Linked DNA regions of Herpetosiphon gulosus. The protein of the gene in region 2 interacts with the protein of the main gene of each other region in a pairwise test. Links are inferred from orthologs where the notes say so. Each region holds a gene or a part of one and is shown on either strand. Other genes may lie near its edges.

Region 1 (3,143 bases), on a different replicon or contig from region 2:
CCTAGAATTACATTGTTAAATTTACTATCACTTATTATTCCATAAAGCCGAATCCTAGTTAAGTCTAGCTGGTCATAAAAATTTTGTAATTCATCAATCCTAAATGTTGTGCTAAATAGTTTTTGCTCAATAATACTGGTCTGATCAGGATATTCTATTGCGATTGCTTGCTGCAAAATAGCATAATATTCAGTTAATGTAGGATCTTCAGTTGCATAATTAACTGAGCCTTCAGGCATAATAATTCTAGGTACTGGTATTGTTGTTGGTTCTGGTTTTTCAGGAATATCAGTCGTTAATGTTTGGATTACCAAAACTTGATCAGTATTAACCTGCATTGTGATCATTGCTAGAGCAACTGGTGTTTGATCAATGGTTTTACTATAAACAATATGCGAATAGCGATCATCACCTTGGCTGCTAATCCGCTCCCATTCGCGATTATTAAGATTTGAGCTAATAGTTGCATATACTAAGCTAAGGCGATCTGTACTAGTTAACACGTTTCGGCCTAGAATATTCGTATAGGGTTCTGCTGCATGCCAATTTATTAATAATTGATCAATTTTTTCATCAGAGCCAAACGCATAAGCGTCACCCCATGTTGGAATGTCATATGACTCGGGAATTGCAACTTCGTAGCCTTCGATTGTTCGAGTTGATGTCGTTGAGGATTGAGTTGGTTTGACAGTTGGGGTTGGTTTTGTTGGAATATCAGTGGTTAAGGTTTGAATCAATAAAACCTTTGATGGTTGATCTTTGGCATTCCCGGCAATAATTAGTGTATCTAAAGCGACAGTTGTTCCATCAAAAACTTTAGTATAAACCAGCTGAACATAGCCTTCATTATAACTAGTAAGCATTTTCCAATCGAAGCGATTGAGATCTTGGGCCACGATTTGATAAACAGTCTCAAATGGGCGATCACTTATAAAAACGTCACGCCCAATAATATTGGTATATGGTTGCTTTTTTATCCAAGTGGTTAAAAGCTCATCAGTTGCCGAATTACTTCCTATTGGATAGCGATCATCCAATCCAAAAATATGAGTTTTATACGATTCAGGAATTGCAATTGCGTAGCCCTCGAGTGTGCTGACAGCCTCGGTTTGAGTTGGATTAGGAGTTGTCGTTTGACTACAGCCTGCTAAGAGCAACGCCATGATTAAAAACCAACGCTTGAACATTTGTCTTCTCCTCATAATTCATTTAATTGCAGCCATAACGAAACTCCAAGTGCTAAACTTGGAGTTTCATTGCAAGCAAATAAACCTGAATAACTAATTGTCTAGAGATTATCTTTGGTGATTAATTTTAGCTCGGTGCGAATCCAGCCGCTAAATTTCTCGCCTTTGAGGGTGCGATAGCCGTAGTCCATACCGATCGCTGCCATTTGAGCACCGTATTGTTCGACGGTCGCCAGCATTTTACCATCTTTGATCAACGGTTGCACAGCAGGAATATTATCAAAGCCCACGACTTTGATTTTATCGAGCATATTGGCAGCTTCGAGCGCTTGGACTGCCCCAAAAGCCATTGAATCGTTGGCGCACATGATTCCTTGCAGGTCGGGGTACTTTTTGAGCCAGGCGGCGGTGATGCTTTGACCTTCGCTGGTTTCCCAGTGACCACTTTCAGCAACAACTAAATTTAAGCTGCCATCGGCAATAGCATCATCAAAGCCTAGGCGGCGTTGGACGGCATTATCGGCCTCTGGATTGCCTTCGAGCACGGCGACTTTGCCGCCTGTGCCTAAGGCTTTGGCCAGCACATCGCCCGACATTTTGGCTCCGGCGCGGTTATCGGGGCCAAAAAAGGCTAGATCGATGCCAGCGGCTTTTTTGGTTGCTTCATCGAGCGCAACATCGATGTTGATCACCACGATGCCTGCTTTGACGGCTTTGGCAACTGGAGCAACCAAGGCAATCGAATCGGCGGGAGCCAACACAATCACAGCATATTGCTCATTAACCAAGCGCTCGAAGGAAGCAATTTGGGTGGCGAAATCGCGCTCATCGTTAATGCCAGTGGCAGTGAAATCAAAGCGGGTTGCATTTTGGCGGGCATATTCTTCAGCGCCAGCTTGCATTTGTTGGAAAAACTCGTTGCTCAACGATTTCATGACGAGTCCAATTTTGGGTTTAGTTGGGGTAGCGGTGCTAACGGGGGTAGCACTGGTTGTTCCACAGCCAGCGAGTAGCCCGACAGTGGTAAACGCACTGAAACGGAGGAAGTCACGGCGGGAATATCCGACGGAGTTTACCAGAACTTGCGGCTTGTTGGTTGGCTTTTCCATTGGATGATCCTTTTGCACATGGGGAACACGACGAAGGCTTGAGACGAAATTGCTGTGTTCTCACATTAATCTTGATTAAATTCGTCAAAATTTACGAGCAAGTTAACTATCGCAATTGTAGCATTTGTGTCTAGCCTCAATAGTCCCATCCTGCTCTAGGAGTATGCTTAAACCCGTTTAAGCGCTTTTTAACATATCTGCATAAAGGTTATTAAATTTTTTTGACAAATCGGTTAAGATCCTTTAATATATAACTAATCCACTGATACGGAGCTTGATAGTGTTGTTAGGTTCGTTTGCTGACTGCGTAAAAGGAGGACGCAACATCAGGATCATCGGCCTCACCGATCCTTCATGACAACGATGTGTAAAGGTGTAGGTACAGCCGCTGTTGGTTTGGTACTGCACGATTTTGGTTAAAATCAACCCACATGTTGAGGAGGCAACTTTGAAGCGTCTGTTTGTTTCGAGCATGTTGATCTTGGCGGTTAGTGCGTTTGCTGGCTCAAATTCATCGTTCGCCCAGTCACGCGATGTAGAAAAACCCGTCGATATTGGCGATGCCGTTGGTCTCGACCTCAATGCCCCTGCTGTTCCTGGACAATTTGTCATCAAATTCAAGAATTCAACCTCAAAAGCCAGCCGCGCCAACACCTTGAGTGCCTTGGGCGCAGTGCAAATCGATCGGATCGAAGCGCTTGACGCTGAAGTCGTCGAATTTGCTAGCTTGAAGAGCAACGATAGTTTGGCGATGCGCCAAGCCATGGTTGAAAGCTTGCTCAAAGATGGCAACATTGAATATGCCGAACCCAACTTTATCTATACTTCAACCTACACTCCCAACGAC
Region 2 (4,045 bases):
CTCTGGCCCCTGAATCCTGACCCCTACCACCCTCTGCGTTAAACTTGCTCTATGCTCTTTGTTCTATGTTCTTTCCTCCCTCATAATTCATACTTTAGTCCTTTGACGGCTGACTTTTAAGTATGGTACAATCGGGTCACAGGCGTTGACGGAGCCGAGTAGTTGGGCTAAATCCTGAATCAGCGAGCGTGCAAATGGTGTAAGGCACGTATCAGCAACCCCAACCAAAATCTCTCCTGAGCTGAACGCTGAACCCTTTGGCAGTAAGCGAACCGGATATCCCCCGTTATCGGGATGACGTTGTGATGGCAACGGCTTAAAGTGGGTAGTTCGTGCAAACGACTATCAAGCAGGGTGGTACCGCGAGGTCTTTTTGATAACCTCGTCCCAGCAGTGTGGGGCGGGGCTTTGTGTTTTTAGTCAACGAGGAGTCAACAATGGCGTTTGCAGCAGTTGATCCCAAGGTGTCGTTTCCGACGCTTGAGGATGAGATCGCCGCTTGGTGGGAAGCCCATGGCATCGTCAAAAAGACGCTTGACCATGGTGATGCTTCGCGTCCGTTTGTCTTTTTTGAAGGGCCACCTACGGCTAATGGTCGCCCGGGGATTCACCACGTCGAGGCTCGTTCGTCTAAAGATATTATGGTGCGCTTCAACCGCATGCTTGGTAAAAAGGTCATCGGCGCTCGCGGTGGCTGGGATACCCACGGCTTGCCAGTTGAACTGGAAGTTGAAAAGAAATTAGGCTTCGCGGGCAAGCCCGACATCGAAAAATATGGCATCACCGAATTTAACGCTGCTTGTCGTCAATCAGTTTGGGATTACATCCAAGAATGGGAAAAACTGACCCAGCGGATCGCCTTCTGGATCGATCTTGAAGATCCCTATATCACGTATGATAACAAATATATCGAGTCGTTGTGGTGGATCTTCAAGCAATTGCACGAGCGTGAATTGCTGTATCGTGATTATAAAGTGACGATGCATTGCCCACGCTGTGGGACATCGCTCTCGGATCACGAGGTAGCTCAAGGCTACCAAGATAACACTGACGATCCATCGGTGTGGGTACGTTTTCGACATACGTCTAGTGACCATGCTTTAGATGCTCAAGTTGCCGATGCCGCCTTCTTGGCATGGACGACGACACCTTGGACCTTGCCGGCTAACGCTGGTTTGGCGGTTAATCCTGAGGCAACGTATGTGCTGGCTGAGCACGAAGGTCAGCGCTATATCTTGGCCGAGGCTTTGGTTGGCGCGGTGTTGGGCGAAACTGCCACCACACTCGCCAGCTTTGTTGGAGCCGATCTGCGTGGCTTGCGCTATACACCGCTATTTCCAGGGGTTGGCGATAATGGCGCAGCAATCGATTTGAGCAGTGCCCATCGGGTGGTTGCCGATGAGTTCGTGTCGTTGGAAGATGGTACGGGCATCGTGCACATCGCGCCAGCTTATGGCGACTTGGAAATTGGCCGTAAGTATGGCTTGCCAACCTTGTTCTCGGTTGATTTAGCGGGCAAAGTACTGAGCAGCTTTGAAAGCTTTGGCTTTGCAGGCATGTTCTTCAAAGAAGCTGATCCCAAAATCACGCGCTATTTGAAAGAACAAGGCTTATTGTTCAAATCAGGGCGGGTGCTGCACACCTATCCATTCTGTTGGCGCTGTAAAACGCCGTTGCTGTTCTATGCCAAGCAATCGTGGTATATCCGCACGACGGCCTTGAAGCAACAGTTGATCGCCAACAACAAAAAGATCAATTGGGTGCCTGAGCACATCCAAGCTGGGCGCTTTGGCAATTGGCTCGAAAATAACATCGACTGGGCGATCAGCCGTGAGCGCTATTGGGGCACGCCGCTGCCAGTCTGGGCCTGCGATAATTGTCAACATATCGATGTGCTTGGTTCGTTGGCGGAGCTTGGCGAACGTTGGGGCCAAGATACTGCCAATCTGGATATGCACCGCCCATTTGTTGATGCGCCTACGTGGTCATGCCCTGAGTGCGAAGCTGGTACGATGCAGCGCATTCCTGATGTAGCCGATTGTTGGTTTGATTCAGGTGCGATGCCCGTTGCACAGTGGCATTATCCATTTGAAAATCAAGAATTATTCGAAGTTGCCGGCCAAGCCGATTTTATCTCGGAAGCAATCGACCAAACCCGTGGTTGGTTCTACACCTTGCACGCGGTTTCGACCTTGCTCTTCGATCGTCCAGCCTACAAGAATGTGATCTGTTTGGGGCACTTGTTGGATGGCAAAGGCGAGAAGATGTCCAAATCCAAGGGCAACATCGTTTCGCCATGGGAAATGGTCGAGAAGTATGGTGCTGATGCGGTGCGCTGGTATATGTTTGCTGCTGGTCAGCCTTACAACCCACGCCGTTTCTCAGCCGATTTGGTCAGCGAATCGTTGCGTCAGTTCTTGTTGACCTTGTGGAATACCTATAGCTTTTTCACAACCTACGCCAATGTTGATGGTTGGACACCTGAATTGGCGCAAGGCGATTTGGCAGCGATCGATCGTTGGGCCATGGCACGACTCAACGCTTTGGTGCGCGATGTGCGTAATGATCTGAGCAATTACGATATGAATACGCCAGCCAAGCGGCTCGAACAATTCGTTGATGAGCTTTCAAACTGGTATGTGCGGCGTAATCGGCGGCGTTTCTGGGGCAGCGAGATGAACGGCGATAAGCAAGCTGCCTATTCAACCTTGTACACCTGTTTGGTGACGATCTCCAAACTGATGGCTCCATTCACGCCATTTGTGGCCGAATCGTTGTATCAAAATCTGGTGCGCAGCTACGACCAAACTGCCGCCGAAAGTGTGCATATGGCGCTGTATCCCGAAGCCAATTTGGCAGTGATCGATGAAGAATTGATCCGTAAAACCGACTTGTTGCTCAAGGCCGTGAGCTTGGGCCGTGCCGCTCGCAAGAACGCTGGGATGCGCGTGCGTCAACCACTCAGCGAAGTGTTGGTGCGCTTGCCACGCGGCGAGCAACTTGACGAACTGAGCGCTGAACTGAGCGACGAACTCAATATCAAGTCGGTGCGCTGGCTTGGCGTGGGCGATGGCTTGGTCAGCTATCGTTTCAAGCCCAATTTGCGCTCAGTGGGCAAAAAGTTTGGCAAACTGGTTCCAGCCTTGCGTGAAGTATTGGCGAATCTCAGCAGCGAGCAAGCCGCCGATGCTGCGCATAAAGTTGAAACTGGGGCTAGCTTCGAGGTTGCAGTTGAAGGTGAGACATTAACCCTCGCCGCTGACGATGTATTGATGGAAGCCTCATCGCCCGAAGGCTACGCCGTTGCTGAAGGTGAGGGCTTGTTGGTAGCGTTGGTTACGACGCTGACTGACGAATTGCTGCGCGAAGGCATCGCCCGCGAAATCGTGCGCAACCTTAACGATGCTCGCAAGGCCGCAGATCTCGCGATCACCGATAAGATCAACGCAACTTTGGGGACTGAAGTTGATTTGGCGGCAGTCGTGGCTGAATATGCCGAGTATATCAAGGCCGAAACTTTGTGTGAGGTGTTGAGCGTTGGCGATGCTAACGATAACCATCACACCAGCAGTATGGAATTGGAACAAGGCAAACTTAGCCTCGGCATTAGCAAAATCGGCTAATCCGAGTACAATCAATGCGGCGCATACAGGCTGTGTATGCGCCGCATTGATTCATTGTTTGCTAGAGGAATGTCCATGTTGTTGCACATTATTTCTCCCACCGAGTGGCAGCAAGCCGTCGCTGCTGGTGAATATCGCCCAGCTTCGCTGGCTGAAGAAGGCTTTATTCATTGTTCGACTCCTGAGCAATTACTAACTCCCGCCAATTCGTTTTATCGTGGCCAAGCCAATTTACAATTATTATGTATCGATCCAGCGCAGCTCCACGCCAAACTGGTCTATGAAGATTGCTACGAGACTGGCATGCAATTTCCCCATATCTATGGGCCGCTCAATCTTGATGCCGTTTATAAGATCGTGGAATTTCCGGTTAATCCCGATGGTACATTTGATTTGCCGAAGCTAGATTAGTTGGAGATTGG

What was found.
Region 1: the proteins of ileS (region 2) and ABEB26_RS13395 interact in binary tests that used the Escherichia coli proteins (3 or more experiments, as listed by UniProt). The link is inferred for Herpetosiphon gulosus from one-to-one orthologs.

What each region holds. Positions count from the first base shown.
Region 1 is NZ_BAABRU010000009.1:23,269-26,411, reverse strand. The notes cover bases 293-3,111. They hold ABEB26_RS13395 (sugar ABC transporter substrate-binding protein), read right to left. Parts: upstream 2,297-3,111; coding sequence 1,289-2,296; downstream 293-1,288. Other genes in these bases: ABEB26_RS13390 (S8 family peptidase), read left to right, coding at 2,745-3,111; ABEB26_RS13400 (hypothetical protein), read right to left, coding at 293-1,187. Also shown: more of ABEB26_RS13400, read right to left, coding at 1-292; more of ABEB26_RS13390, read left to right, coding at 3,112-3,143. UniProt on the Escherichia coli protein: Part of the ABC transporter complex RbsABC involved in ribose import. Binds ribose. Also serves as the primary chemoreceptor for chemotaxis.
Region 2 is NZ_BAABRU010000005.1:293,559-297,603, forward strand. What follows is about bases 103-3,823. They hold ileS (isoleucine--tRNA ligase), read left to right. Parts: upstream 103-437; coding sequence 438-3,623; downstream 3,624-3,823. Other genes in these bases: ABEB26_RS08825 (DUF952 domain-containing protein), read left to right, coding at 3,699-3,823. Outside these bases: more of ABEB26_RS08825, read left to right, coding at 3,824-4,034. UniProt on the Escherichia coli protein: Catalyzes the attachment of isoleucine to tRNA(Ile). As IleRS can inadvertently accommodate and process structurally similar amino acids such as valine, to avoid such errors it has two additional distinct tRNA(Ile)-dependent editing activities.